DNA from 2 places in the Microbacterium algihabitans genome. Region 1 is predicted to be linked to the other one. Evidence: predicted binding sites of a transcription regulator. Region 1 holds the regulator's gene; the other holds the start of a gene.

The links. The regulator LexA, encoded in region 1, represses DNA repair genes until DNA is damaged. The targets are predictions, from matches to a motif close to TCGAACANNTGTTCGA.
Region 2: the regulator LexA is predicted to act here: its motif matches at 4,146-4,161, upstream of imuA' (DnaE2-dependent mutagenesis accessory factor ImuA').

What each region holds. Positions count from the first base shown of each region.
Region 1 covers NZ_JAWDIU010000001.1:11,474-26,276, forward strand. Annotated here, with positions in the region: gene infC (translation initiation factor IF-3) at 43-687, opposite strand; gene RWH43_RS00070 (DUF1844 domain-containing protein) at 936-1,340, shown strand; gene RWH43_RS00075 (SseB family protein) at 1,537-2,337, opposite strand; gene priA (bifunctional 1-(5-phosphoribosyl)-5-((5-phosphoribosylamino)methylideneamino)imidazole-4-carboxamide isomerase/phosphoribosylanthranilate isomerase PriA) at 2,321-3,067, opposite strand; gene hisH (imidazole glycerol phosphate synthase subunit HisH) at 3,114-3,764, opposite strand; gene hisB (imidazoleglycerol-phosphate dehydratase HisB) at 3,761-4,375, opposite strand; gene RWH43_RS00095 (histidinol-phosphate transaminase) at 4,372-5,466, opposite strand; gene RWH43_RS00100 (LysM peptidoglycan-binding domain-containing protein) at 5,525-5,875, opposite strand; gene lexA (transcriptional repressor LexA) at 6,132-6,821, shown strand; gene RWH43_RS00110 (S9 family peptidase) at 6,970-8,856, shown strand; gene zapE (cell division protein ZapE) at 8,892-9,884, opposite strand; gene hflX (GTPase HflX) at 10,004-11,521, opposite strand; gene RWH43_RS00125 (class I SAM-dependent methyltransferase) at 11,608-12,252, shown strand; gene dapF (diaminopimelate epimerase) at 12,299-13,153, opposite strand; gene RWH43_RS00135 (pentapeptide repeat-containing protein) at 13,219-13,881, shown strand; gene RWH43_RS00140 (GNAT family acetyltransferase) at 13,894-14,343, opposite strand; gene miaA (tRNA (adenosine(37)-N6)-dimethylallyltransferase MiaA) at 14,340-14,803, opposite strand, start outside.
Region 2 covers NZ_JAWDIU010000006.1:185,883-200,685, reverse strand. Annotated here, with positions in the region: gene RWH43_RS15495 (iron-dependent transcriptional repressor DtxR) at 1-385, shown strand, start outside; gene RWH43_RS15490 (M23 family metallopeptidase) at 734-1,561, shown strand; gene RWH43_RS15485 (HNH endonuclease) at 1,903-2,400, shown strand; gene RWH43_RS15480 (helix-turn-helix domain-containing protein) at 2,435-3,274, opposite strand; gene RWH43_RS15475 (SDR family NAD(P)-dependent oxidoreductase) at 3,376-4,056, shown strand; gene imuA' (DnaE2-dependent mutagenesis accessory factor ImuA') at 4,172-4,900, shown strand; gene RWH43_RS15465 (DNA polymerase Y family protein) at 4,900-6,444, shown strand; gene RWH43_RS15460 (error-prone DNA polymerase) at 6,511-10,029, shown strand; gene RWH43_RS15455 (DUF2510 domain-containing protein) at 10,094-11,530, shown strand; gene coaBC (bifunctional phosphopantothenoylcysteine decarboxylase/phosphopantothenate--cysteine ligase CoaBC) at 11,671-12,891, opposite strand; gene RWH43_RS15445 (NRDE family protein) at 13,113-13,898, shown strand; tRNA gene RWH43_RS15440 (tRNA-Arg) at 13,913-13,985, shown strand; gene RWH43_RS15435 (thiolase family protein) at 14,334-14,803, shown strand, end outside.

The DNA of each region.
Region 1 (14,803 bases):
TTCCTTCGTTGGGGTTCCCGGCGGAGCGGGAGTCGGGGAGCTTTACTCGGCGGACGCCGGGGCAGCTTCGTCTGTGGGTGCCGAATCGCCTCGAGCGGCACTTCGCGCGGCTTCACGGTTCGCCGTGCGCTGCGCGTTCTGCTCGGTCTTGACCTCGGACTTGTTCTTGTGAGGAGCCACCACCATCACCATGTTGCGGCCGTCGATCGTGGGGTTCGACTCGACGGTGCCGAACTCGGCGACGTCTTCGGCGAACTTGCGGAGCAGACGGACACCCTGCTCGGGACGCGACTGCTCGCGACCGCGGAACAGGATCATGGCCTTCACCTTGTCGCCCGCCTGGAGGAAGCCCTCGGCGCGCTTGAGCTTGGTGATGTAGTCGTGAGCCTCGATCTTCAGACGGAACCGCACCTCTTTGAGCACGGTGTTCGCCTGGTTACGACGCGTTTCCTTGGCCTTCTGAGCGGCCTCGTACTTGAACTTGCCGTAATCCATGATCTTGACCACGGGCGGCTTCGAGCTCGGCGCAACCTCGACCAAGTCGAGGTCCGCTTCCTGGGCCAGGCGCAGCGCAGCTTCGATTCGGACGATGCCGACCTGCTCGCCGTTGGGTCCGACGAGACGGACCTCCGGGACTCGGATGCGCTCGTTGGTGCGGGGATCGCTGATGCGGAACTCCTCTTTCATACGGGTGGTGGCCGCCGCGATCCGTCGGAATCGCGGGCGAAGAGGAGAGACACGCCACCCGGCACGGTGCTTTCGGCACCGGCTTCTGCACCCAGGCAACCCCGTGGAACACGGAGCGGAGTGCGGGAACCCGGTAGCCTGGAGCGGCAAGCGCGGGTGGGATGTGATCCTCTTTCGTACGGAGTGAAACACTCCGAAGCCCGCCATAGTCTAGCAGAGAGAACCCCGTGACCACGATTCCCCCCGACATGCCCACCGAAGACCACTCCGCGCACCGCCACGGAGCAGGAGACGAGCGTCTGGCCCGCTGGGAGGAACAGGAGCGCGCGGCGTCCTCCGCCACCCGCGACATCGCCGACGTCCCTGCCGTCGAGGTCATCACCACGGCCGCCGTCCACCTCATGAGCGCTGCCGCCGTCAAGACCGGCCTGGCCGACGACCCGGGCCAGCAGCTCGACCTCGACGAAGCCCGCAAGCTCATCAACGCCCTGGCCGGACTCATCACCGCCGGCGCCCCCGAGATCAGCGACATGCACGCGCGCTCGCTGCGCGACGGCCTACGCTCCCTGCAACTCGCGTTCCGCGAGGCGTCGACGATCCAGGACCCCATTGGCAAGGGGCCGGGCGAGAAGTGGACGGGTCCCGTCACGTAATTCCGTCGTTCTGGGGGTACCGGGCTCCGTGATGCCCCCTTCCCAAGGCAAGAGCGGGGCCCCTTCCCCGATTGCCCTGGGGAGGGGGCATCACTGCGCCCTGCCCTCCGCAGGCCGCCCTCTTCCGTGCCACCCGCGGGGGTATGACGGCGGTGGGAGGTCCCTGAGCCTGTCGAAGGGACCGGGACCCGAGCGATCAGGCCTCGCTGCTGCGGTGGAGCTTGACCGTCAGGGAATCCACGAGGACGGCGATGCGATCATCGGCCGCCCACCGGCGCGCGAGGCGTGCGAGCACGGCATCCAATTCCTCCTGCTCGAGCCCCGACATCAGCTGAAGGTGCACGACGAGTTCCGGTCCGCGCAGGCGCCCCGAGGGATCGCCCGACTCCACCGCGAGGTCGAGCACAGCCAGCTCGCCCGAGATGCTCTCGTGCAGACCCGTGAAGATCGTGGGCGACGTGTGCGCCGGCTCCCACGGCTCGCCCTGGGCGATGGCCCACACCGCGGGTCGACGCAGGACGAACTCCGTCTCGGACGCCGGGTCGATCACGATGAGCTCGGTGTCTTCGGATGCCGCGGCGAGAGCCGTGCGCCGACCGTCCGCTGGCACGGGGCGGGCCGTGGCGTCCCAGGTCTGCAGCGCCGTCACCGAGGTGAACACGGGGAGCACCTTGCGACCGTCGGGAGCGGCGACCGTGACGATCGAGAGCTCCTGCGTCTTGTCGACCTCGAGGCCGTGCGCGCCGACACCGTGATCGCCCTTCTCGGCGACCAGCGGGATCAGCAGACGCGCCGTGCGGTAGGCGTCGACGATGGCGCGTGCATCGCCCTCCCCCGCGCGGAACGCGAGAAGAGCGGCCAGCAGCGCCGGGTCGGCGGATCCGTCGTCACCGGAGTGCGGGTTCGACTCGAATCGGCGGCCCTCCCACGGGACGCCGGCGGAATCCGCGTGGGCGCCGTGAGCGTGGTCGTGCGGATCGTCAGTGTCCGGCGACATCCAGCGCCTCAGCGAGGGTGAACTGCCCCGCGTAGAGAGCCTTGCCGACGATCGCGCCCTCGACGCCGAGCGGCACCAGCTCCCGCAGCGCGGCGATGTCGTCGAGGCTTGAGACGCCACCCGAGGCGACGATCGGCTTGGGCGTGCGCTGGGTCATCTCGCGCAGCAGTTCGATGTTCGGGCCGCGCAGCGTGCCGTCCTTGGTCACGTCGGTGACGACATAGCGGCTGCATCCGGCGTCTTCGAGGCGCTGGAGCACGGTCCACAGGTCGCCGCCGTCACGGGTCCACCCGCGTGCGGCCAGCGTGGTGCCGCGCACGTCGAGGCCGACCGCGATCGCCTCGCCGTAGCGGTTGATGACGTCGGCCGCCCACTCGGGGTTCTCGAGAGCTGCCGTACCGAGGTTGATGCGGCTCGCACCGCTCTCCAGAGCGGCTTCGAGCGAACGGTCGTCGCGGATGCCGCCGGAGAGCTCGACCTGCACACCCTTGACCTGCTTGATGACCTTGCGCATGACGCTCGCGTTGCTGCCTCGACCGAAGGCTGCGTCGAGATCGACCAGGTGGATCCACTGGGCACCCTGGCGAGCGAAGTCGGCGGCGGCGTCGACGGGGTCGCCGTAGCTGGTCTCGGTACCGGCCTCACCCTGGGTCAGACGGACGGCCTTGCCGTCGGCGACGTCGACCGCGGGAAGCAGCACAAGTTCGGGCGTGGACGCGAAATCGTTCATGGCTCCTCGCACCCTTCGGCGCATCTCGCCGAGCCGGGGCACGAGGTCACACAGTAGTCGCGCGCAGGCCGCCGATCCAATTGGACAGCAAGCGGATGCCGGCTTCTCCCGACTTCTCGGGGTGGAACTGCGTCGCGGCCAGCGGCCCGTTCTCGACGGCGGCGATGAACGGCGCACCGTAGGTGCACCACGTGACCGAGGGCTGAGGGAAGGGCGGGGTGACCTCGAGCGACCACTCCTGCGCGGCGTAGGAGTGCACGAAATAGAAGCGCTCGTTCTCGATGCCCTCGAACAGGCGCGAGCCCTCTCCGGCGGTGACGGTGTTCCAACCCATGTGCGGCAGGACCGGTGCGGCGAGCTCGCCGACGGTGCCGGGCCACTCCCCCAGACCCGGGGTGTCGGTGCCGCGCTCGATCCCGCGCTCGAACATCACCTGCATACCGACGCAGATGCCGAGCACCGGCCGACCTCCCGCGAGGCGTCGGTCGATGATCTCGCCGCCGCGGCTGGCGTTGAGCGCGCCCATGACGGCGCTGAACGCACCGACTCCCGGCACGAGCAGTCCATCGGCGTCGAGAAGGAGCGAACGGTCGGAGGTCAGGCGGGCGTCCGCCCCAGCCTCGACCAGCGCCTTGACCGCCGAGTGGACGTTGCCCGACCCGTAATCGAGGACCGCGACGACGGGCTTCGAGGTCACAACGCTCCCTTGGTGCTGGGGATGCCGTCGACCAGGGGGTCGAGGGCCTTCGCCTGACGGAAGGCGCGGGCGAGCGCCTTGTACTCGGCCTCGGCGATGTGGTGGGGGTCGCGTCCGCCCAGGACGCGCACGTGCACCGTCAGACCGGCGTGGATCGAGATCGCCTCGAACGAGTGCCGCACGAGCGATCCGGTGAAGTGACCGCCGATGAGGTGGTGCTCGAACCCGACGGGCTCCCCGGTGTGCACGAGGTAGGGACGCCCGCTGATGTCGACGACGGCCTGCGCGAGCGCCTCGTCGAGGGGGACGAGGGCGTCGCCGTACCGCGCGATGCCCGACTTGTCGCCGAGCGCCTGACGGATGGCCTGACCGAGCACGATCGAGGTGTCTTCGACGGTGTGGTGGGCGTCGATGTGGGTGTCGCCGGTCGAGCGGACGCGCAGGTCGGTGAGCGAGTGCTTCGCGAACGCCGTGAGCATGTGGTCGAAGAACGGCACGCTCGTGGAGATGTCGCTGGTGCCGCGGCCGTCGAGGTCGAGCTCGAGTTCGACGCGGGACTCGCTCGTCTCGCGGGTGATCGAGGCGGTGCGGGGCGAGGCGGGGCCGGTCATGACCGCGATCCTACCGAGGCCAGTGCGTCGAGGAACGCCGTGGTCTCGTCGGCCGTGCCCGCCGTCACGCGCAGGTGGTGAGCGATCCCGACGTCGCGGATCAGCACTCCCCGGTCGTACAGGGCCTTCCACGTGGCCGCAGGGTCGTCGACCCCGCCGAACAGCACGAAGTTCGTCCACGACTCGTGGGCGGTGTAGCCGAGGGCGGCCACGGTCGCCGAGATCCGGTCGCGCTGGGCGACGATCTCGTCGACCATCGACAGCATCGTGTCGGCGTGCGCGAGGGCGGCGGTCGCCGCCGCCTGCGTGAGCGCACTGAGGTGGTAGGGCAGCCGTACGAGGCGCAGGGCGTCGACGAGCGCGGGATCGGCGGCGAGGTAGCCCACGCGCGCTCCGGCGAAGGCGAAGGCCTTGCTCATCGTGCGCGAGACGACCAGGCGCGGACGACCGGGCAGCAGCGAGACCGCGGAGGGCTCGTCGCGGGGGGCGAACTCCTCGTACGCCTCGTCGACGATGACGATGCCGTCGGTGGCGTCGTAGACGGCCTGAACGACGTCGAGGCGAAGAGGCGTTCCGGTGGGGTTGTTCGGGGCGCACAGGAACACGATGTCGGGGCGGCGCTCGCGCACCTGCGCGGCGGCCGATTCCGCGGTGAGCGAGAAGTCGTGCTCGCGCTCGCCCGCGATCCAGGAGGCGCCGGTGGCCCGCGTCAGGATCGGGTACATCGAGTAGGTCGGGGCGAAGCCCATCGCGGTGCGGCCGGGGCCGCCGAACGCCTGGAGGATGTGCTGCAGGACCTCGTTCGAGCCGTTGGCCGCCCAGATCTGCTCGGGAGACAGCCCGTGACCCAGGTAGCCGGCGAAGGCCTCCCGCAGACCGGTGAACTCTCGGTCGGGGTAGCGGTTGACGTCGCGCAGGGCCCGGGCGACGGCGTCGAGAATGTCGTCGGCGACCTCTTGAGGAACCGGGTGGGTGTTCTCGTTGACGTTCAGCGCGACGGGAAGGGCCGCCTGCGGGGCACCGTACGGGGTCATACCCCGGAGATCGTCGCGGAGAGGCAGGTCGTCAAGGCGCACAGTCACCTCACCCATGGTAGGCGGCGACGACGGCCGTGGATCACGACCACAGCTCGCGGCGAGAGCTCGCGAGTCAGCCGACGGGGGCGTAGGCGGCCGGGATGGCGATTCGCTGTCCTGCCGTGACGTTTCCGCCCGAGAGGGCGTTGAGGCGCGTGATCTCGGCGACGACGTCGCGCGGGTCGGCTGCCGGCGCCAGGTCTTCGGCGATCGACCACAGCGTGTCGCCGCTCATGACGGTCATTTCGGCGAACGAACCGGCGGGGGCGCCGGCCTCGCCGGACGCGAGGGCGGACCCGCCACCGACGACCGCGATGCCGAGCGCGATGGCGAGGGGAAGGGCGACGAGGAAGGCGACGACGCGGCGCCCGCGGGCGGTGATGCGCAGGCGGGTGGTCGGTGCGGTGAGGGCGATGCTGCTCATGATGTGCTCCTTGGTGGAGAGATTCGCACCCCGCCCTCGGCCGGGAGGACGGTGGTGCGAATCTGTATTCCGAATCTATCTTCGATACTTTCGATGTGTCAACACCCCGTGTCTCGGAGACCGATCGAACGCGACACGCGCGAGGCTCCGTGTCATTCGGGTCGTCCACCGGATACGGTTTCGACACGGAGACCTCACCACCAACCTCCGACATTCGAATTTCCGCCGTGATTTCCGCGGCGCGAGGGGAGCACAGATGACCGACGCGACGACCGCCGCCGGCCGCGAGCGGCCGCAGACCCGGCGACGCAAGAGCCTCAGCGACAAGCAGCTCGCGATCCTCGAGGTCATCCAGCGCTCGATCGCCCGGCACGGCTATCCGCCGAGCATGCGCGAGATCGGCGACGCCGTCGGACTCAAGTCGCTGTCGAGCGTCACCCACCAGCTGAACCAGCTCGAACTCAGCGGCTACCTGCGACGCGACCCCGGCAAGACGCGCGCGATGGAGGTGCTGATCGACCTCCCCGGTGCCGCGGCCGAGAACCCCGCCGACACCGCGCCCGCGCTCGGCGACGCTGCCCTCGTGCCCCTCGTCGGCCGGATCGCCGCCGGTGTGCCGATCACCGCCGATCAGCAGGTCGAGGAGATCTTCCCCCTCCCCCGTCAGCTCGTCGGCAAGGGCGAGCTGTTCATGCTGAAGGTCTCGGGCGACTCCATGATCGACGCGGCCATCTGCGACGGCGACTGGGTCGTCGTCCGGTCGCAGGCGAACGCCGAGAACGGCGAGATCGTCGCCGCGATGCTCGACGGAGAGGCCACGGTGAAGACCTTCCGCCGCCGCGACGGCCACATGTGGCTCCTCCCCCGCAACAGCGCGTTCGAGCCGATCCTGGGCGACGATGCCGTCGTCCTCGGTCGCGTGGTCGCGGTTCTCCGCGCCGTCTGAGCAGGGCACCGGGGGTCGGACGCCCGCCCGCACAGCGGCATCCGGCCCTCGACGTCGTCACACGTTGCCCGGCGCGCCGGATCCGGAGATTCGCCCCGCCGTCGTGACGGCATCCGCGGATGTCGGAGGCCCTGCCTAGGGTGGAGGCATGGCTGACACCCTCCCCTACGGTTCCTGGCCCTCCCCGATCACGCCCGAGTCCGTCGCGCAGGCGTCACCGCGCGTCGACGGGGCTCGGCTCGTGGGCGACGAGGTGTGGTGGGGCGAATCCGTGCCGCACGAGGCCGGCCGCGTCGCCGTCAAGCGTCGCCGGGTCGACGGCGCGGTCGAGACGGTGCTCCCCGCGCCCGCCAACGCCCGCTCCGCCGTGCACGAGTACGGCGGAGGCGCCTGGACCGCGTCCGACGACGGCGAGCTCTATTACGTCGAGAAGACCGATCAGCGCGTGTACGCCCTCCGTCCGGGCGACGCCGCCCGGCCCCTCACCCCCGCCGACGAGGCGGTGCGCCACGGCGGCCTGCGGTGGGAGCACGGCGTGCTCCTCGCCGTGCGAGAGACCCACGGCTCGTCCCGCGTTCCGCAGCGCGCGATCGTGCGCATCCCGCTCGACGGGTCGAGCGACGTCCTCGCCGAGGGCAGCGACTTCCTCGCCCAGCCGGCGCTCTCGCCGAGCGGCCGCCACCTCGCGTGGGTGGCGTGGAACCACCCCGACATGCCCTGGGACGCCACCTCGATCGAGGTCAAGAACCTCGCGACCGGAGAGGTGCGGCAGGTCGCGGGCGGCCCGCGCCGCGCACCGCTCCAACCCGTGTGGATCGCCGACGACGAACTGCTCTACGCCGACGATCCCGACGGTCGCTGGAACCTCTTCCGCCGTCCGCTCGAGGGTGACGCGCAAGCCCTGGCCCCCGCCGACGCCGATACGGGCGGCGGGCTCTGGGTCCTCGGTACCCGATGGTTCGGCGCAGCCTCCGACGGTCGCGTCGTCGCGGTGCGCACCGACGGCGCAGACGAGATCGTCGAGATCGCGCCCAGCGGCGTGCGCCCGGTCGACGTCCCGGTCGTGGCGGGGGCGGCGATCGACGACGTCCGCGGTGCCCGCGTGCTCGTGTCGGGTTCCGACGCCGGTGGGCGGTCGGGGCTCTGGCTCGTCGATCTCGACACCGGGGCGGTCGACCTCGTCACCGGCGGCGCCGGGTCGTGGGGCGACGAATGGATGCCGACGGCTCGGGCCCTCGAGACCGAGGGGCCGCACGGCACCGTGCACGCCTTCGCCTACGCGCCCACCCACCCCGACGTCGTCGCGCCCGCCGGAGAGCGACCTCCCTACGTCGTCCTCGTGCACGGCGGACCCACCTCGCACGTCGGGCCGGCCCCCTCGGCCAAGACGGCGTTCTTCACGAGCCGGGGCATCGGCGTGCTCGACGTCAACTACGGCGGCTCCACCGGGTACGGACGCGACTACCGCGACCGTCTCAAGGGCCAGTGGGGCGTCGTCGATGTGGACGACGTGGCAGCGGCGGCATCCGCTCTGGCAGACGCAGGGCTCGCCGATGCCGAGAGGATCGCCATCGCGGGCGGCTCAGCGGGCGGCTGGACGGTGCTGGCGGCCGTGACGCGCACCGACGTCTTCTCTGCCGGTATTTCGCGGTACGGCGTGGGCGACGCCCGCGCCCTGGCCGAAGACACCCACGATTTCGAAGCGCGGTACCTCGACGGGCTCATCGGCCCGCTCCCCGAGGCCGAAGCGGTCTACATCGAGCGGTCCCCTCTCGGGCGTCCCGAGCACTTCCGGGTTCCTCTGCTGATCCTGCAGGGCTCGGAAGACCGCGTCGTCCCGCCATCGCAGGCCGAGGCCATCCGCGACGCGCTGGCGGCGCACCACGTGCCGCACGCGTACGTCCTCTACGAGGGCGAGGGCCACGGCTTCCGTCGTTCCGAGACCGTGATCGACTCGCTCGAGCGCGAGCTCGGCTTCCTCGGCGCGGTGTTCGGGTTCGAAACGCCGGGCATGCCGGCCCTCCAGCTCGACTGACCACGCCGGCATCCCGGCTCTCGAGCTCGACCGATTCAGAGGGAGCGCAGCAGTCGCAGACGGCTCGCCATGCGGAACGCATCGGGTCGCCCCGCGCAGCGCCGCACGAACTCGTCGACCGGCACCACCGCCTGCACGTCGAGGCGCACGTCGGCGTCCACGAGGACGTCGATGAGGGCGACGAAGCGCTGCTGTGCGGCGGGGCCGACCTCGTCCAGCGGCGGAACGCCGATGATCGTCCAGTGCGGGTACCGCCGGCTCCAGTGCCGGTACTCCGACGCGGCGAGGGGCGTCTCGCAGAGCTGATCGAAGGTCGCGACGAGCGCCCCCTCCCCCGCGGACGCGACGGTGAAGACACGGTCGCGGACGACGAGCTGCCGGGACGACCCCGACATCACCGAAGACGCTCCCGTCGACCACGTGCCCGCGCGGAACCCCTGACGCATCGCGGGTGCGAGGGTTCGATAATCGATCGGCCCCTCGAGCGGGATCACGTCGAGATGGGTCGTCAACAGCGCGATCCCGGGCTCGAAGAGGTGGTGCCACACGGGGTCGGGAAGCAACTCGGACGGCGCGTAGTTGGACGTCGCCACCAGCGTTCCACCCCGGTCGACGAGGCGCTCGACCAGGCGCGTGAGGAGGATCGCGTCGCCGGGATCGTGGACGTGCAGCTCGTCGAAAAACACCAGACGGTCGGAGCCGACGACGTCGTCGATCGCGCGAGCCATGGCATCCGGCTCCGGGCGATGCGCGTGAATGCGCCGGTGCAGATCATCGAAGAAGCCCGAGAAGTGCACACGGGCGGCCCGACCGGGCGGAACGGCCGCGTAGACCGCATCGGCGAGCCAGGACTTGCCGCGCCCGGCAGGGCCGTGGAGGTACACACCCTTCGTCGGTCTCCCCTCGAGCGCGCGCGTCGCGGCGAGCGCCATCCGTCGCGCGACCGCCAGCTGCGCCGCATCCACCGCGAATCCCTCGCGCCGGGCGGCCTCCTCGACGGCGGCGAGGATCGGGACGAACGGTGGCACCGTCGAAGACTGGCACGCTGCGCTCCCCCGCCGAGGGGAGAAGCTCCACTGTCGAAACACGTCCCTCGACGACGGAAGGCCCCCACGCCGCAGCGAGAGGGCCTTCCGGATGCCGGTGGTCAGGCCTCGAAGGCCGACAGCTCGGCCGCGAGGCGAGCCCCCACGTGCGCGTGGATGAACGTTCCGCTCTCGCGGTGCTCCTGCGCGACGATGAGCCCGCTCTCGTGCACGGCCGAGACGAGGTCGCCGCGGTCGTACGGAACGACCGCCTGCACCTCGACGGCCGGCAGGGGCAGCGCGTCTTCGATCGCGGCCCGCAGCTCGTCGATGCCCTCACCGGTGCGCGACGACACGAACTTCGCGTTCGGTGCGAGACCGCGCAGCACGAGACGGTCGTCTTCGCTCACCAGGTCGGCCTTGTTGAAGACGACGATCTCCTGGCCGAAGTTCGCGTCGACGTCGCCCATCACGTCGCGGACCGTCATCAGCTGCGCAGCGGGGTCGGGATGCGAGGCGTCGACCACGTGCAGGATGACGTCGGCGTCGCCGACCTCCTCGAGCGTCGAGCGGAACGCCTCCACCAGCTGGTGCGGCAGATTGCGCACGAAGCCGACGGTGTCGGTCAACGTGTACACGCGACCGTCGCTCGTCTCGGAACGTCGCACCGTGGCATCCAGGGTCGCGAACAAGGCGTTCTCGACGAGCACTCCCGCGCTCGTGAGGCGATTGAGCAGGCTCGACTTCCCGGCGTTCGTGTACCCGGCGATGGCCACCGAAGGGATGGTGTGACGCTTGCGCTCGGCGCGCTTCGCCTCGCGGGCGGGGGCGAAGTCGCGAAGCTGCTTGCGCAGCAGCGCCATCTTCGTGCGGATGCGACGACGGTCGAGCTCGATCTTCGTCTCACCGGGACCACGCGATCCCATGCCGGCGCCGCCGGCGCCGACCTGTCCACCGGCCTGACGCGACATCGAGTCACCCCATCCGCGCAGGCGCGGGAGGAGGTATTCGAGTTGCGCGAGTTCGACCTGCGCCTTGCCCTCGCGGCTCTTCGCGTGCTGGCTGAAGATGTCGAGAATGACGGTGGTGCGGTCGATCACCTTGACCTTGACGACGTCTTCGAGAGCACGGCGCTGGCTGGGGGCGAGTTCGGTGTCGGCGATGACGGTGTCGGCCCCGACCGCGGCGACGATGTCGCGCAGCTCCGCGGCCTTGCCCCGACCGACATAGGTCGCGGGATCGGGGTGGGGGCGCCGCTGCAGCACGCCGTCGAGGACGACGGCTCCGGCGGTCTCGGCGAGAGCCGACAGCTCGCGCAGCGAGTTCTCGGCATCCGCCTGCTCGCCCTGCGGGTGCACGCCGACGAGCACGACGTTCTCGAGGCGCAGCTGGCGGTACTCGACCTCGGTGACGTCTTCGAGCTCGGTCGAGAGCCCGGCGACGCGACGCAGGGCGGCGCGTTCCTCACGATCCCACTGGTCGCCGTCGGCGTCGCCGCCGTACGCGGTCGTGGCGTCCTGCAGAGCCTGTGCCGCACCGAAGACCCGGACCCCGCGGTGCGCTTCGGCGCGCGAGAGCACGCGGTCCACCGGGTCAACCGGCGACGCGTCCGTGCTCGGGGGTGTGGTCTGTTCGGTCATGGGTTCCTTTCGTCGCGGGTGTTCCCGCGTGTTCTGGCACTTTATCCGGCCCAGCACCCAGGGGGCCGGTCCGATATCCTGACGTGATGGGGAGCGAGCACTACTTCAGCGCGTCGCCGTCGAGTCCCGAGCAGCTCCGCCGCATCCGCGTGACGCTTGCCGGGCGCGAACTCGAGGTGGTCACGGCGGGCGGCGTCTTCAGTCCCGACCATGTGGATGCCGGTACGTCCGTGCTCCTCGCGAACACCCCTCCCGCTCCCGCCGGCGGGAACTTCCTCGACCTGGGGTGCGGGTGGGGCCCGATCTCGCTGTCGCTGGCGCTCGCGTCACCGCACGCGACCGTGTGGGCGGTCGACGTCAACGAGCGTGCTCTCGATCTCGTGAGGCGCAATGCCGAGTCCCTCGGCATCACCAACATCAACGCGGTACGCCCCGAGGATGTTCCCGACGACGTGTCGTTCCGCACCATCCGGTCGAACCCGCCCATCCGCGTCGGCAAGAACGAACTGCACGGCATGCTCGAGCACTGGATCCCGCGCCTCTCCGAGCGCAGCGACGGGTGGTTCGTCGTGCAGCGCAATCTCGGATCCGACTCTCTGCAGCGGTGGCTCGCCGCGACGTTCCCGACCGGCTACAGCGTGCAACGCGCCGCGACCGCCAAGGGGTTCCGCGTGCTGCGGGTGCGCAAGCACGGCTCGCCGCCGAGCGAGCTCATCGACATCGTCCCCTGACGACCCCTCGGACCGAACCGATTGGCCGGGTGGCCGGCATCCGGGTTCAGGCGAGGGCGACTTCGCCGGTGAAGACGAGGGATGCCGGGCCGGAGAGCAGGACGCGTCCGTTCGCGACGCGCACGCCGAGCGTGCCGCCCGGGGTGTCGACGACCCACGAATCCGGTGCGGCGGATCCCGCCCAGTGGCGGACGGCCAGGGCGGCCGCGGCCACGCCCGTGCCGCAGCTGAGGGTCTCTCCCACACCGCGTTCGAACACGCGCAGGCGGATCGCTCCGACACCGTCGCGCACGAGCGGGTCGGCGGGTACCACGAACTCGACGTTGGCGCCGTGCGAGGGCGAGGGATCGAGCAGCGGCTGGTAGGTCAGGTCGAGGCCCTCGAGCTCCGCGTCCGACGAGAGCGCGACCACGACGTGCGGGTTGCCCACGTCGACACCGACGCCGGGCCGTGCGACCGGGAGTCCCTTCGCGCGCACCAGCGTCTCGCCCGGCTCGATCGCGAATTCACCCAGGTCGACCTCGTAACCGCGGTCGCTGCGCGTGAGGGTCTTGATCCCCGCACGCGTGCCGATACGCAGTCCCCCGTCGAGCGAGGCGAGTCCGGTGTCGCTCAGGTACCGCGCGAAGACACGCGTGCCATTGCCGCACATCTCCGCCTTCGAGCCGTCGGCGTTGCGGTAGTCCATGAACCATTCGGCCCCGGATGCCGCGGCATCCGCCCCCTCGTCGATGGCACGCGAGCGCACCACGCGCAGCAGGCCGTCGGCGCCGATGCCGAAGTGGCGGTCGCACAGCGCGGAGATCTGCGCGTCGGAGAGGTCGAGCTCGCCGTCGGGATCGGCGACCACCACGAAGTCGTTGCCGGTGCCGTGGCCCTTGGTGAACGGGAGAGTCGCCATGCCTCCAGTCTACGGACGGGCGGCGGCTAGGCTTTCCCGGCCCTCCCCTCGTCCCAGGAGCTCTCATGCCGAAGATCCCCGCCCTCGTCGCCCCGTCGTTCGACCGGCCGCCGCTGGACGATCTCGACCGGGGCGACCCGTCGCAGCTGACGCCCCGAGCCTCCCTCGAAGGGCTGTCTTTCCGCGATCTGCGCCTCGACGGACTCGACCTCGAGAGCGCCGACCTCGCGCTGTGCCGCGTCGTCGGCGTTCGCGCCCCCGAGGTCTCACTGCGGTACGCGAACGTGACGGAATCGGCCTGGAGCGGCTGGGACGTCCCCATCCTGCGCGCGGCGCGGGCGAGCTGGCGCGATCTCGAGATCGAGGGCACCCGCTCGGGGTCGGTCGAGGCCTACGAATCGACGTGGAACGGCGTGCACTTCGTCAACTGCCGCCTCGGATTCGTGAACCTGCGCGGCGCCCACCTGCAGGACATCGCGTTCACCGACTGCACGATCGACGAGCTCGACCTCGGGCAGTCGAAGGTCACCCGCTTCGCCGCCCCCGGCACGCGGATCTCGCAGCTCATCGTCGAACAGTCGACCTTGCAGCACGTCGATCTGCGCGGCGCCGATCTCGAGGGTCTCACGGGGCTCTCCGCCCTGCGCGGGGCCACGATCTCGTCACTGCAGCTGCAGCAGCTCGCTCCCCTGCTGGCGGCCGATCGCGGGATCAGCGTCCGCGACTGACGGCAGCGCCCCTCAGGCCGACGACGAGGGGCCACCCGGCCCGTCGACGATGAGCCGCCGGCCCGTCGCCCAGGTGTCGAAGGGCTCGTAGCCGAGCTCGTCGTAGAAGCCGCGGGCGGCGGTGTTGTCGGGACGCACCATCAGCTGCACCTTGGGGCAGCCCATCGCCTCGAGCAGCCGTTCGGCCTCGGTCACGAGGCGACGCCCGATCCCCTGCCCGCGATGCGAGGTCGCCGCAGCGAGGTAGTACAGCCAGCCGCGGTGGCCGTCGTAGCCCGCCATGACGCTGCCGACCACCCGATCACCGTCGACCGCGACGAGGAACAGCTCCGGCTGCACGGTGAGCTTGCGACGGATATCGGCGCGCGGGTCGTTCCACGGGCGCGTAAGGCCCGCCTCCTCCCACAGGGCGACGACGGCGTCTTCGTCGGCGAGCCTGAAAGCGCGGATGTCCACCGTCATGTGCGTTCCTCCGTTCCCGATGCCAGTGTGCCGGCATCCACCGTCCGCGCGTCGACCCACTCGGCCTCGGCGTAGCGCCGGAACCACGACACCTGGCGACGCGCGTAGCGGCGGGTGAGGGCCTGGGTCTCGGCGACGGCCTCGTCGCGGGTGACCTCGCCGCGGATCTGCTTCAGCGCCTGCGCGTACCCGATCGCGCGACCGGCGGTGACGCCGTGCTCGATTCCCGCGGGGATGAGCGCCTCGACCTCGGCGATGACACCCGCGGCCCACATCGCCTCCACGCGATCGTCGAGAAGACCGACCAGCTCCGCCCGATCGATCGCGGTGGCGATGATCCGGGTCTGTGGATGCCAGAACTCCGGCGCCTGGGGAAGAGCCCCTCCATGCGTCCGGCCGCCCTGCGCCAGCACCTCGAGCGCGCGCACGACGCGACGCCCGTTGCGCGGATCGATGCGCT
Region 2 (14,803 bases), on a different contig from region 1:
GCACGTCATGAGCGAGCAGGTCGAGCGTCGCCTCGTCGAGCTGCTCGGGCACCCCACCGAGTCGCCGTACGGCAACCCCATCCCCGGACTCGACCAGCTCGGTGACGCCAGCAGCGTCACCTTCGACGACGGCGTGGTCGGCCTGGTCCGCAAACTCACCGACGCGGGCGGACCCATCTCGGGCACGGTCCGCCGGCTCGCCGAACCCGCGCAGGTCGACCCCGAGCTGCTGCAGCAGTTGAAGGCCGCGGGCGTGCTGCCCGGAGCCCACGGCGACTACCGCTTCAACGAGGGCTACGTGCTCGTGCAGATGGACGGCGTCGACGAAGGCCTCGAGCTGCCCGTCGAGGTGGCCTCGCACATCTTCCTCGTCGCCGAGGCGTGATCGGGGGCGCCCTTACCCGAGCATCCGCCGTGCACGCCTTCGGAAGCGTGACATGTTCGTTATCTTCGGGTAGCCTTCGAAGGTCCACAGGCGAGAAGCCCGCCGTCGGACCCCTCGCGGTTTTGCCTCATCGGCTCGTCGTCTGCAGAGGGTGAAGCCCGCACATCGTGCCCCATATTCGAGTGCTGACGAGCCAGCGTGACCGCCCCCGGGTGATCGCGCAGAGGCGCCGGAGGAACTTTGGCTGAAAACACCGATCCCGCTGCGGACCTACCCGAGGTCCCCGCGACCGGACCCACACGCAAGAGCACCCGTGCCGCTGCCGTCGTGCCGTCAGCGAAGCGTCCCGTGGTCACCTCGATCACCGCGGCCGCACCCGCCGCCCGCACCGCACCCGCGCGCAGCGCGTCGTCGCAGCGCCGGTTCGGCAAGCCCGTGCGCAGTGCCGTGATCCTGTCGATGGTCGCCGGCCTCGTCGCGACGGTCGCGATCCCCGCGTACGCCGCGACCATGCCGGCCGCCGAGACCGTGACGCTCCAGCAGATGTCGGCTCCCGACAACCAGTCGCTGGTCGTCGCGTCCGACTCCACCGCCGCGACGCTCGACCGCAGCAGCTACTCGGCAACCACCGCCGAAGAGATCCAGAAGAAGAAGGATCAAGAGGCCGCCGCGGCCGCCGCCGCCGAGCGCGCCCGTCAGCTGGCCGCCAACGCGTCGAAGGCGTCGAGCAGCAGCTCGTCGAGCTCCGTGTCGGTCGACCTCAACATGACCGCACCGGGCTCCGGCGAGGTGCGCTGGCCCCTCACCAGCTACAAGCTGGGCCGTGGCCTGTGGGACTCCGGCTACCACCAGGGCGTCGATCTGCTCGCGCCGCAGGGGCAGCCGATCTTCGCCGCCGCCGCCGGCGTCGTCAAGGTCTCGCAGGAGAGCTACGGCGGCTACGGCGTCGCGATCGTCATCGAGCACGTCATCAACGGCCAGAAGGTCTCGACCACCTACGGGCACATGACCTACGGCACCCGTCAGGTGCAGGCGGGTCAGACGGTCGCCGCAGGCCAGGTCATCGGCCTCGTCGGCTCGACCGGCAGCTCGACCGCCAACCACCTGCACTTCGAGGTGCACATCAACGGCTCGGTCGTCGACCCCTACGCCTGGTTGCAGCAGAACGCGGGCTGAGCCCCTCCATCACGCGAGACGGCGTGTCGGAGACGATGTTCTCCGACACGCCGTCTTCTGTTTCCCCGAGTGGCCGACCCCGGGCGTGTCGTGGTGGGTTAGCCTGTCAGCGACGTCGGAAGAACCGAAGGGAAGACCGATGAACACCAGCCCGCGCATCCGCACCATGGATGCGCTCGGGCTGCTCGTTCTTCGGCATCGTGTGTTCGGATGCCGCGGCCTCGCCGCGACTTCGAAGGCGCTGTCTGCCTAGACAGCGCCTTTTTTCATACCCCTGAGTGCCCTCCTCGTCACGAGTCGAACATCCGAGAAGCCGTCTCGGCCATTCGAGAGGAAACGGAATGCGCACACTGGTGCTGAACGCGGGCTACGAGCCCCTCGCGGTCGTGTCGTTCAAGCGAGCCCTCGTGCTCGTGATGAACGAGAAGGCCACCGTCGTCGAACGCATCGAGGAGGACCCCGTCTGGGCGGCCGCCGGCGAGTACGACCGCCCGGCCGTGATCATCCTCACCCGCTACGTGCGGGTTCCGGGAGCCCGTCGCGTCCCCGTCACACGCCGCGGCGTGCTGCGGCGCGACGCGCACCGGTGCGGATACTGCGGCAAGGCGGCATCGACCATCGACCACGTCATGCCCCGCTCGCGCGGCGGCAAGGACACGTGGGAGAACCTCGTGGCGTGCTGCCTGGCCTGCAACAACATCAAGGGCGACCGCACCCCGCAAGAGATGCGGTGGGAGCTCCGGCTCGTTCCGGCGCCCCCGCACGGCTCTTCGTGGACCGTTCGCGGCGTCGACAAGAGCGACCCGCGGTGGGAGCCGTACCTGGCGTTGGCGGCCTGACCACGGCATCCGGGATCATCCCCTCCCCGAACGCTCAGGCGTGCAGGGGAGCGAGGTCTTGCAGACCGGTCACGCGCAGGAGATCGAGGCGGTCGGCATCCGGAGTGCCCGGGGCCACCGTGTAGACCACGACGCGCAGGTCGCTGCCCGGCACGCTGAGCACGTCGCAGTCGACCTCGATCTCGCCGACCGCCGTGCGCACGCGTTTGCGGCTGCTGCGGTGCTCGGCGATGTGGGCGGAATCCCACCGGCGCTCGAACTCCGGGGAGTCGCGGCGCAGGCGCGCGACGAGGTCGACGAGCGATCGGTCGGCGGGATATCGACCGAGCGCCGAGCGCAGATCGGCCACGAGGTCGCGGGCGAACTCCTCGTCGTGCACGGCATCCCACGCGATCCCCTCGTGGCCCTGGGTGAAGTGACGCCAGACGACGTTGCGCTCGAGCCCGGTGCGCCGGAGGGGATCGCCGTCGAACGCGGCCCAGAGGGCGTTCCACAGCAGGAGGTCGTGCGCGGCGGTGAAGACCGCGAGGGGCACGTCGGTGAGGCGGTCGACCAGCCGCTGGACGCCCGGGGTGATGTGCCGGGGCACGAGGCCGCGCGGGGGAGGGGCGCTGCCGGCGACCCGGAACAGGTGGTCGCGTTCGGCTGCTGTGAGCCGCAGCGCCGTCGCGAGGGCGCCGAGCATCTGCCCCGACGGATGGGTCGCCCGCCCCTGCTCGAGCCGCACGACGTAGTCCACGCTCACCCCGGCGAGGGCCGCGAGCTCCTCGCGGCGCAGGCCCTGCGTGCGGCGCCCGGGTCCGGCGGGGAGGCCGACCTCCTCGGGCCGGACGCGCTCGCGCCACGACCGCAGCACGCTGGCGAACTCGCTCATCCCTCCATCATGGTCCCGTGCGCGCCGGGGATCCTGGTACCGGTGGACCCCCCGTCGTCCCGTACCTGGGGCGGCCGCGACGGTGGGCGCAGGATGAGGTCATGACGACGACACTCATCACCGGAGCAAACCGCAGCCTGGGCCTGGAGACCGCCCGGCGCCTCATCGACGCCGGCCACACGGTCTACGCCGGCATGCGCGACCTCGCCACGGGCGACGACGTCCGGGCGCTCGGCGCTCACGCCGTGCAGCTCGACGTGACCGACCAGGCGAGCGTGGATGCCGCGTTCGCCACCCTTCCCGCCCTCGACGTGCTCGTGAACAACGCGGGCGTGCTCGGCACCTCCCACGGCGTCGACGACCTCGACGTCGCGGCGATGACCGAGGTGTTCGACACGAACGTGATGGCCGTGGTGCGCCTGACCCAGGCGGCCCTGCCGTTGCTGCGCCGCTCGGCGAACCCGGTCATCGTCAACGTGGCGTCCGGAGTCGGGTTCACCCGGTGGCTGACGACGCCGGGGCACGACGAGTTCGGCGTCCCGTCGATTCCCTACGCGGCGTCGAAGGCCGCCGTGATCGCCCTGACGGTGCAGTACGCCAAGAACCTGCCCGAGATGCGGGTGAACGCCTCCGACCCGGGCTATACGGCGACGGCGTTCAACGGATTCGGCGGTCACCAGACGATCACCGAAGGGACGGATGCCACCGTCGCCCTGGCCCTGATCGATCGCGACGGTCCGAGCGGGGAGTTCCACGACCGCACCGGGCGGATCGCGTACTGAGGGCACGCGGGGTGCCGGGCGGGTGCGACCCCCGCTCGGGGCCGATGTCGGAGGTCGATCGTATCTTCGAGCCACAGGGATTGAGGCGATAGAACAGATGTTCTAACCTGTGGGAGTGAGGGCGATCATGCGAGACCAGGTACAGGCCGTACCCGACATCCATGCGCTGCGCGATCGCCTCGAGCGCATGCAGGGGCGGCGCATGGACGCCCCGGTACTGCCGACCCATCCCGCGTTCACCTCGCTGCTGCCCGGCGGAGGGCTCCGGTCGGGGTCGGCGTACTCCCTCGCCCGCTCGGCGTCGCTGCTCTTGGCGCTCATGGCGCGCCCCTCGCAGGACGGCGCCTGGTGCGGGGTCATCGGCATGCCCGAGCTCGGCGCCGAGGCGGCGGAGAAGTACGGGCTCGACCTCGATCGGCTCGTGTTCATCCCCGACCCCGGGCCGCGCTGGCTCGCGGTGACGGCGACGATCACCGAGGTGCTGCCGGTCGTCGCCGTCCGGCCCCCGGCCGGCTCCTCCGCCGCACGCGGGGGCGCTGAGACCACGCGCCTGGCCGCGCGTCTGCGCGATCGCGGGTCGGTGCTGCTCGTGCAGGGGGAGTGGCCCCAGGCCGAGGCGGTCATCGACGTCGCCGACCCCCGGTGGTCGGGTCTCGGGCAGGGCCACGGATACCTGGCGGGTCGTGAGCTGACGGTGTCGGTGAGCAGCCGCCGTTCGCCGAACGCGCGGCGGGCCCGCATGCTGCTCCCCGCCGCCGACGGATCGATCGAACTGCTGGGCGCCCCCGCCGAGCGGCTCGTCTCGCGCGAACGCGACGCCTTCCGTGCGCGGGCGGTCGGCTGATGCAGGCGCCCACGCGCAGCCTGGTGCTGTGGTTCCCCGACTGGCCCATCACGGCGTTCGCGCACGAGGCCACCACCCCGCCGAAACCGGATGCCGCGGTGGCGGTGTTCGCCAACAACCTCGTCGTCGCCTGCTCGTGGGCCGCCCGCGCACAGGGCGTGCGCCGCGGGCAGAAGCGTCGCGACGCCCAGGCGCTGTGCCCGACGTTGCAGGTGGTGGCGGCCGATCCCGTCCGCGATGCGCGGGCGTTCGCCCCCGTCGTCGCGCGGATCGAAGAGCGGGCGCCCGGCGTGCAGATCGTGCGGCCCGGTCTGTGCGCGCTGCGGTCCCGAGGGCCGGCGCGGTACTATGGCGGCGAGGCCGAGGCGGCGCGCATGTTCATCCGCCTGCTCGACGACGAGGGGTTCTCCGGGGTGCGGGCGAGCGTGGCCGACGGCGTGTTCACGGCCGAGCACGCGGCCCGGTCCGCCGCCGCGGACGACCCGGTGCGCATCGTCGCGCCCGGAGATGCGGGGGTGTTCCTCGCGCCCCTGTCGATCGCCACGCTCGACGACGACGAATTCGGCAGCCTCCTCTCGCGTCTGGGCGTGCACACGCTGGGCGCTCTCGCGGCCCTGCCCGTCGAGCGGGTGCGTGAGCGCTTCGGTGAACGCGGCGTGCGGTTGCACGCCCTGGCCGCGGGGCTCGACTCCCAACCGGTGCAGCCGCGCACGCCCCCGCCCGAGCTGCACCGCGAGGTGGCGTTCGAACCCCCGCTCGAGCTCGCCGACCAGATCGCGTTCGGCATGCGCGTCGCGGCCGAAGAGTTCATCGCGCAGTTGGGAGCGCACGATCTGGTCTGCACCGAACTGCGGGTCGTGCTCACGGGCGAGCGAGGCGAGCGCAGCGAACGCGTATGGCTGCACCCCGGGTCGTTCGACGCCGCCGGTGTCGTCGATCGCGTGCGCTGGCAGTTGGCCGAAGACGCCCAGGGCATCTTCGGCAGCGGGGTGGCCGGGGTGCACATCGAGCCCGAAGCCGTCGACGCCGCCGCCCATCACGCCAAGGGGCTGTTCGGCGCCGGCCCCGACGAGCGCGTGCACCACGCCCTCTCGCGTGTACAGGCCATGCTCGGCCACCGCGGGGTGGTGACCCCCGTCATCGGCGGCGGGCGCTGGCTCGCCGAGCGTCAGGTGCTCGTGCCGTGGGGCGACAGGGCGATCACCGCGAAAGACCGCGCCCGGCCGTGGCCCGGCAGCCTCCCCGACCCCCTGCCGGCCGTCGTCTACCCCGAACCCCGACCGGTCGGCGTCACCGACATCGCCGGCGCCTCCGTCACGGTGGGCGAGCGCGACGTGCTCAGCGCTCCGCCGGCGGTGCTCGAGACCGCCGGGCAACGCCGCCGCATCAGCGAGTGGGCAGGTCCGTGGCCCATCAGCGAACGCGGGTGGGACCCCCTGCGCGCGCGGCGCGCCCACCGCTTCCAGGTGGTCGACGCCGATGGCGGCGCGTGGCTGCTGGTCGTCGAAGAGGGCGAGTGGCGAGCGGAGGGGCGTTATGACTGAGGGTCGATCCGTCCCGGCCGTCACGCCTGTCGCGCCCGGGTGCACGCGCGGGGCAGGGGTGCGCTGATGGGCTGGAACAACCCCCCGGTGAAGTGGTCGGAGCTCGAGCGCATGCTCAGCGACGCCCGACGCCCGACCGGCACGCCGACCAACGGCGACGGCGGAGACAGCCCGGCCTGGTCGCACAAGCGCGGCGCCTACGTGCCGCCGTCGATCGAGCGCCCCGCCGACGCCGTTCCGTACGCCGAGTTGCACGCGCACTCGTCGTACTCGTTCCTCGACGGCGCCTCCTCGCCCGAAGAACTCGTCGAAGAGGCCGAGCGCCTCGGCCTGCACGCGCTCGCCCTCACTGATCACGACGGCTTCTACGGGATCGTCCGCTTCGCCGAGGCGGCCGAGGCCCGAGCGGTCAAGACGGTGTTCGGGGCGGAACTCTCCCTCGGGCTCACCGGCCCGCAGAACGGCGAGGCCGACCCCGAAGGATCCCACCTGCTCGTGCTCGCCCGTCGAGAAGAGGGGTATCACCGCCTGGCCGCCGCGATCACCCACGCGCAACTCACCGGTGCCGAGAAGGGGCGTCCCGTCTACGACCTCGAAGACCTCGCCGCGCGCGCCGGCGGGCCGGAGGATTCGCAGTGGGCGGTGCTCACCGGATGCCGCAAGGGCGCGGTGCGCCTGGCGCTGGCATCCGAGGGCCCCACCGGTGCCGCCCGCGAGCTCGACACCCTGGTGCGGTTGTTCGGCCCCGGGTCGGTCTACGTCGAGCTCATGGACCAGGGCGACCCGCTCGATTCGCGTCGCAACGACGTGCTGGCCGCGCTCGCCGCAGAGAGAGGGCTCCCGACGCTCGCGACGAACAATGTGCACTACGCGGCCCCGCAGAAGCAGCTGCTCGCCGCAGCGGTGGCCGCGGTACGGGCGAATCGGGGCCTCGATGAACTCGACGGGTGGCTTCCCTCGCACGCGGGCGCGCATCTGCGCTCGGGGGTCGAGATGGCGGCGCGCTTCGCCCGGTATCCGGGGGCGGTGGCGCGGACGGTGACGCTCGCCGACGAGATCGCCTTCCCGCTGCGTCGGGCCAAGCCCGCACTGCCGAAGCAGAAGGTGCCCGAGGGGCACACGCCCATGTCGTGGCTGCGTCATCTGGTGTGGGAGGCCGTGCCCCGCAAGTACCCGAACCTGTCCGACGACGATCGACGGCGCATCGAGCGCGAGCTCGAGGTCATCGAGATGAAGGACTTCCCGGGCTACTTCCTCATCGTCTACGGCATCGTGGCCGAAGCGCGACGGCGCGGCATCCTGTGCCAGGGCCGCGGCTCGGCGGCCAACAGCGCCGTCTGCTACCTGCTCGACATCACCGCCGTCGACTCGATCTTCTACAAGCTGCCGTTCGAACGGTTCCTGTCGAGCCTGCGCGACGAGGAGCCCGACATCGACGTCGACTTCGACTCCGACCGTCGCGAAGAGATCATCCAGTGGGTCTACGGCGAGTACGGACGCGAGCGGGCGGCACAGGTCGCGAACGTCATCCAGTACCGCCCCAAGAACGCGGTGCGCGACATGGCGCGCGCGCTCGGGCACTCCCCGGGCCAGCAAGACGCCTGGTCGAAGCAGGTCGAGCGCTGGGGCGCGACGCTCGAGTCGGGAGCCGACCACGACATCCCCGACCAGGTCATCGAGTTCGCCTCCGAACTGCTCAAGGCCCCCCGACATCTCGGCATCCATTCCGGGGGCATGGTGCTGACCGATCGTCCGGTGGGCGAGGTCGTGCCCATCGAGCACGCCCGCATGGAGAACCGCACGGTGATCCAGTGGGACAAAGACGACGCCGCGTGGATGGGGCTGGTGAAGTTCGACCTGCTGGGGTTGGGCATGCTCGCGGCGCTGCAGTACTGCTTCGACCTGATCCGCGACGCCACGGGCGAGTCCTGGGAGCTGTCGACACTGCCGAAGGAAGAGAAGGCGGTGTACGACATGCTCTGCCGGGCGGACTCGATCGGGGTGTTCCAGGTGGAGTCCCGCGCCCAGATGGGGTTGCTGCCGCGCCTGCAGCCGCGAAAGTTCTACGACCTGGTCGTGCAGATCGCGCTCATCCGCCCCGGGCCCATCCAGGGTGGGGCCGTGCACCCGTTCGTGCGGCGCAAGCTCGGACAAGAACCCATCACCTACGTGCACCCCAAGCTCGAACCGGTGCTCGCGCGCACGATGGGCGTGCCGGTGTTCCAGGAGCAGCTCATGCAGATGGCCGTCGCCATCGGCAACTGCTCGGCCGAAGACGCCGACCTGCTGCGGCGGGCGATGGGGTCCAAGCGCGGGCTCGAGCGCATCGACTCCCTGCGCGAGACGCTCTACGCCGGCATGGCCGAGAACGGCCTGGTCGGGCAGGTCGCCGACGAGCTGTACGCCAAGATCCAGGCGTTCGCGAACTTCGGTTTCGCGGAGTCGCACTCGCTGTCGTTCGCTCTGCTCGTGTACGCCAGTTCGTGGATCAAGCTGCACTATCCAGCGGCCTTCCTCGCGGGACTCCTGCGCGCCCAGCCCATGGGCTTCTACTCGCCGGCGACGCTCACCGCCGACGCACGTCGACACGGCGTGGTCGTGCGCCGCCCCGACCTGCTGCGTTCGGGGGTCGAGGCGACGCTCGAGGCCGTCGACGGGGTGGAGGCGAGCGCGGGGGCGAACGCTCGCACGGGGGTGCGGTTCGAGGCGGAACCGGATGCCGCGACGAGAGCGGCGTCGGAGGGGATCAGCGGTACCGCCGCCCGCAGCCGGCCCGCACCGACCGGGCTCGACGCGTGCGCGCACGCGGAGCAGCCACCCACCGGGGAGTTCGATCCGTCGGAACCCGATGAGACGCTCGCGCACCGGCGGGACGGCGGATTCACCGTGCGCCTCGGACTCGCGGGGGTCACCGGCATCGGCGCCAAGGTGGCCCAGCGCATCGTCGCCGAGCGCGAGCGAAACGGCGCGTACCGCGACCTGCGCGACCTCGTGCGGCGCACGGGGCTGGTCACCGCCCAACTCGAGGCCCTCGCCACGGCGGGCGCTTTCGAGAGCCTCGGGCACACGCGTCGCGAGGCGATCTGGCTGTCGGGTTCGGCGGCGCTGGACCGCCCCGAGTTCTTGCCCGACTCCCTCGTGGCCGTGCAGCCTCCGCTGTTCACCGACCCGTCGAGCTACGAGATCCTCGCGTCCGACCTCTGGGCGACAGGGCTCTCCGCCGACGACCATCCGATGACGCATTTCCGTTCGGCCCTCGATGCGCGCGGAGTGCTCACCTCCCGCGAACTGCGCACCTTCGAGACCGATCGTCGCATCGAGGTGGCCGGGCTCGTCACTCATCGTCAGCGGCCGGCCACGGCATCCGGGATCACCTTCCTCAACCTCGAAGACGAGCACGGGCTCATGAACATCATCTGCTCGGTCGGGGTGTGGAACAGGTACCGCCGCGTGGCGCGCGAGTCGCCCGCCCTGATCGTGCGGGGAATGCTCGAGCGCTCGGTCGAGGGGGTGACGAACGTGGTGGCCGACGGATTCACCGATCTGCGCGTCGGTGTCGCCCACGCCTCGCGCGACTTCCGGTGACGTCGGAGGGCGTCACTAGACTCGGGCCCACCGTGGTTCGTTCCGACCAGACAGGGGAAACGACATGACCGACACTTCCACTCCGCCCGACGGCTGGTACCCCGACCCCGCCGGCGGCGGCGGGCTGCGCCGCTGGAACGGCACCTCCTGGACCGACGAGGTGCGCTCCGCCGACGGCGCGTCGAGCGCCTCGACGGAGGGGGCGGATGCCGCCGCGCACGACGACCGCGCGGATGCGGCCGTCGCCGGCGATGTTGCCGGGCACGATGCTGTCGGGCGCGATGCAGCCGGTTACGACGCCGCCGGTCACGATGCAGCCGGCGATGTCGCCGGGCACGATGCTGTCGGTCACGATGCAGCCGGCTATGTCGCCGAGCACGACGCAGCCGGGCATGACGCCGCCGGTCACGACGCAGCCGGCGATGTCGCCGAGCGCGGTCCTGTCGAACACGATGCTGTCGGCGACGACGCCCTCGGTCACGACGACGCGGGCGGCCACGATGCCGCTGGACACGACGCGGTCGGCGCTGCTGCCGGTCTCGACGCCGCCGCATACGGCGCTGGCGGTCACGACGACCACTCCGTGGCGGCGGACTCCCACGACTCGGATGCCGACAGGGTGAACCCGGATCCGCTCGGCTCGGTCGACCGTCAGGCGTCCGTCGAGGCGCCGGGCGAGACGGGTGCGCACGAGTCGGCTCAGACGCACGGCTCGAGCGGTTCTGCTGCGGCGGCCGCCGCCGCAGGCGCGGTGGGCGGAGTTGCCGCAGCGGGAGTCGCTTCGGCCCACGGCTCCTCCACGGACTCCGGCGCAGCGTCCGGCTCGGGCGCCGCACCCGGATACGGCGCGGCTGCCGGCTCGGGGGCGACTCCGGGGTACGGCGCGACGCCGACCTCCGCCCCCGCCTACGGCTCGACCCCCGCATACCGCTCCGCACCCGGATACCCGAACGCCCCTGCCTACCCCGCCTCGACGCCCGCCGGGTACGACGCCGCCCCGCGCCGCGACATCAAGACCAACACCGTCTGGATCTGGCTGATCGTCGCGCTCCCCTTGGTGAGCGTCCTCAGCCTGTTCCTCTTCGACTGGGGGTCGTACATCCGCGACTCGGTCTACGCCGACCTGGCCTCCGGAGGCATGGGTGGTCCGTCGATGGCGGGCTCGCTCGTGACGATCGTGGCGAGTGTCGTGAGCCTCGTCCTCGCCGCCTTGACCGTGCTGTTCGCCTTCCTCGACTGGCGTCAGCTGCGCGCGCGGGGCGTGGACCGTCCGTTCCACTGGGCCTGGAGCTTCACGGTCCTCGCCATCGGCACCGGGCTCGTCTACATCATCGGTCGAGGCGTCGTGCTGCGTCGTCGCACCGGATCGGGGCTCGCGCCCGTGTGGGCGGCCATCGCGGTCACCGTCGTCACGCTCATCATCGGCAGCGTGTGGCTCGTCATGATCCTGGGCCAGGTGTTCGCGGTCATTCAGGAGCTGCAATACATGTACGGCTACTGACCCGCCACGCACCCGGGGCCGGACTCGTCGAAAGGCGGGCCCGGCCTCGCTTGCGTCTGAACCCGGTCTCGGTGCCGTGCGGCCCCACGCGCGCCACTTCGCCGCACGGCGGACCGGCCCCGGTCGCGTACCGGGCGGGCTCAGCCCGACAGCCCCGTCTGCCCCGCCCGCGCTGCCAGCACCGCATCGAGCAGAGCGTGCGCCGTGTCGTCCTTCGACCCGGCCACCTCGGCGGCCACGGTTCCGTCACGGTCGACGATCACCAGGGCGTTCTGCGTCGATTCGAAACCCTGCGTCCACCCGACCGCGTTCGCGGCCAACAGGTCGACGCCCTTGCGTGCGGCCTTCGCCCGGGCACGATCGAGCAGTTCGCCATCACTGCCGACGGTCTCCGCGGCGAACGCGACGATCGTCTGCCCCGCGCGGCGGTTCGCGACCAGCCCTGCCACGACGTCGCGGTTCTCGCGCAGCTCGAGGGTCAGAGCGCCGGGGGAGTCCTGCTTGCGCAACTTGGTGTCCGACACCGACGCGACGGAGTAGTCCGCGACCGCGGCCGCCATGACGATGACGTCGGCGTCGGGGGCAGCGGCATCCATCGCCCGTCCGAGCTCGTCGGCCGTACCGACACCGACGACCTCGATGCCCGGTCCGGGCCGCACGACGCCATCGAGATGAGCGGCGACGAGGGTCACGCGCGCCCCGCGCTCGGCGGCGGCGTGGGCGATCGCCACGCCCTGGCGACCACTCGACCGATTGCCGAGGAAACGCACGGGATCGATGGGCTCGCGAGTGCCGCCCGCGCTCACGACGACCGCCAGACCCTCGAGGTCGCCCGACCGCGCGACGAGGGCGAGGGCGGCCGAGGCGATCTCTTCGGGCTCCGACATGCGACCCGGACCCGAGTCGCCTCCCGTGAGCACGCCGTCGGCGGGCCCCACGACGTGGACGCCCCGCGCACGCAGCACCTCCATGTTGTGCACGGTCGCCGGATGCCGCCACATCTCGGTGTGCATCGCCGGCGCCACCACGACGGGAGCGGTCGTCGCCAGCAGCGTCGTGCCGAGAAGGTCGGATGCCAATCCCGCCGCCATCGACGCCAGGGTGTTCGCGGTCGCGGGGGCGACGATGACGAGGTCGGCCGATTGGCCGAGCGACACGTGCCGCACCTTCGCGACGTCGTCGTGCACCGAGGTGGTCACGGGATTGCGGCTCAGCGCCTCCCACGTCGGCAGCCCGACGAAGCGCAGCGCATCGGAGGTGGGGACCACGTGCACATCGTGCCCGGCCTTCACCAACAGCCGCACGAGGCTCACGGTCTTGTAGGCGGCGATTCCCCCGGTGACTCCGACGACGACGAACATCGCCCCAGTCTCCCAGGTCGTGCACGCGGCCGGTGGCGCGTCACCAGAACAGGAGATGTCACGGAAACAGGCTGATAGAGCCGATCGTCCTGTTCCGGTGACTCCTCCTGTTCTCGTGACGTTGCGGGTGGCGTGAGCGGCGACGCACGAGGGGCGGCGCTCACGTCTGAGGCTCAAGCGCGAACGGCCCCGCCCCTCCGCCCGCGAGTAGCGTTGACGGAATGTGCACGGTCGTGATCGACGTCCCCGACCGCGCGGGTGAGCCCGTGCGTCTCCTCGCCGTCCGCGACGAGGACCGCGACCGTCCGTGGCGCGGCCTCGGCGCCTGGTGGCCCGAGCGTCCCGGCGTGCTCGGCGTGCGCGACGACCGCGCCGGCGGCGCCTGGCTGGCCGTCGACCCCGACGCCGGGCGACTCGCGGTGCTCCTGAACCGCGAAGACCTCTCGGCCCGCCGCGACGACGAGGTGATGAGCCGGGGGAGCATCCCCCTCGATGCGGTCGGCGCCGGCATCCCGGACGCTCCTCGCACGCGCGGCTTCAACCTCGTCGAGGTCGACGCTGACGGTGCGCACCTCGTCGAGTGGGACGGCCTTATCGCGCGACGAACGACCCTCGCCCCCGGGACCCACATGATCGCCCACCACGCGGTCGACGACCCTGGCACCCCGCGCATCGCGCGCTGGCTCGAGGCGTTCCGCGATGCGGGCCTCGCCGAGGGATCGGAATGGTGGATGCCGTGGCTCGACGTCGTCGAGGCCTCCACCGTCGATCCGTCGGCATCGGTGCTGCGCCGCGACGAGCACGACGGGCACGTGCTCGAGTCGCTGTTGGTGTGCGCGGCGACGATCGGTCCGGCCGGCGTCGAGCTGAGCCAGGCGACCCCCGCCGAGCCGGGGACCTGGGACGACGGTCTCATCGAGGGCCTGCGGCACGGCATCCGCCCGCTCTCTTCCGACGACGCGGGCGCCGGATCGCGTGCGACGGCCTCGCCCCGCACCGCGCAGTAGGCTGGAAAAGCCCCGCCTCCGTAGCTCAGGGGATAGAGCGCCGCACTCCTAACGCGGGCGTCGCAGGTTCGAATCCTGTCGGGGGCACCGTTTTTCCTCGCCGCGCGCGGGTGCTCGTCGCCGGCGTCGTCTGCGCGGTCGCGCCGCGGGAGGAGATCCGATCGGCGGAGGATCTCGCGGGACGGGTAGGTCCTCCTGTGCCCGGTCATCCTCCGCCGCCCGAACTGCCCCCACGGGCCGCCGCGCGGGCGCCGGGGACGTGCCGCGGTCGGATGAGCGCGCGTGTCGATCACGACGGCCGCCCCCGCGTCATCTCTCGGACCCGCCCGTTGCCTCCTCCCGCTCCGTCGTGGCATGATTACTGAACGATCGGTCGGAAAACCTCGCAGGTGAGGTGGACGGGCCCCGCCAGAGTCGGCGGGGGAGAGGAAGACGATGGCGGACGCGTTTCTCATCGGCGGTGCGCGCACCCCGGTCGGGCGGTACGGCGGGGCTCTGGCCTCCGTTCGTCCCGACGATCTCGCGGCCCTCGTCGTCGCCGAGGCGGTGGTCCGCGCGGGCGTTCCCGGCGAGGCGATCGACGAAGTGATCCTCGGTGCCGCCAACCAGGCCGGGGAGGACAACCGCAACGTCGCCCGCATGGCCGTGCTGCTCGCGGGGCTGCCCGACAGCATTCCCGGTCTCACCGTCAACCGCCTCTGCGCCTCGGGCATGAGCGCGATCGCGCTCGCCGCGCAGGCCGTGCGCGCGGGGGACGCCGACCTCGTCGTGGCCGGCGGCGTCGAGTCGATGACCCGCGCGCCCTGGGTGCAGGCGAAGCCCGAGAAGGCGTGGGCGAAGCCCGGGGCGTCCTTCGACACATCGATCGGCTGGCGTTTCACCAACCCGCGTCTCGTCGCGCGCGA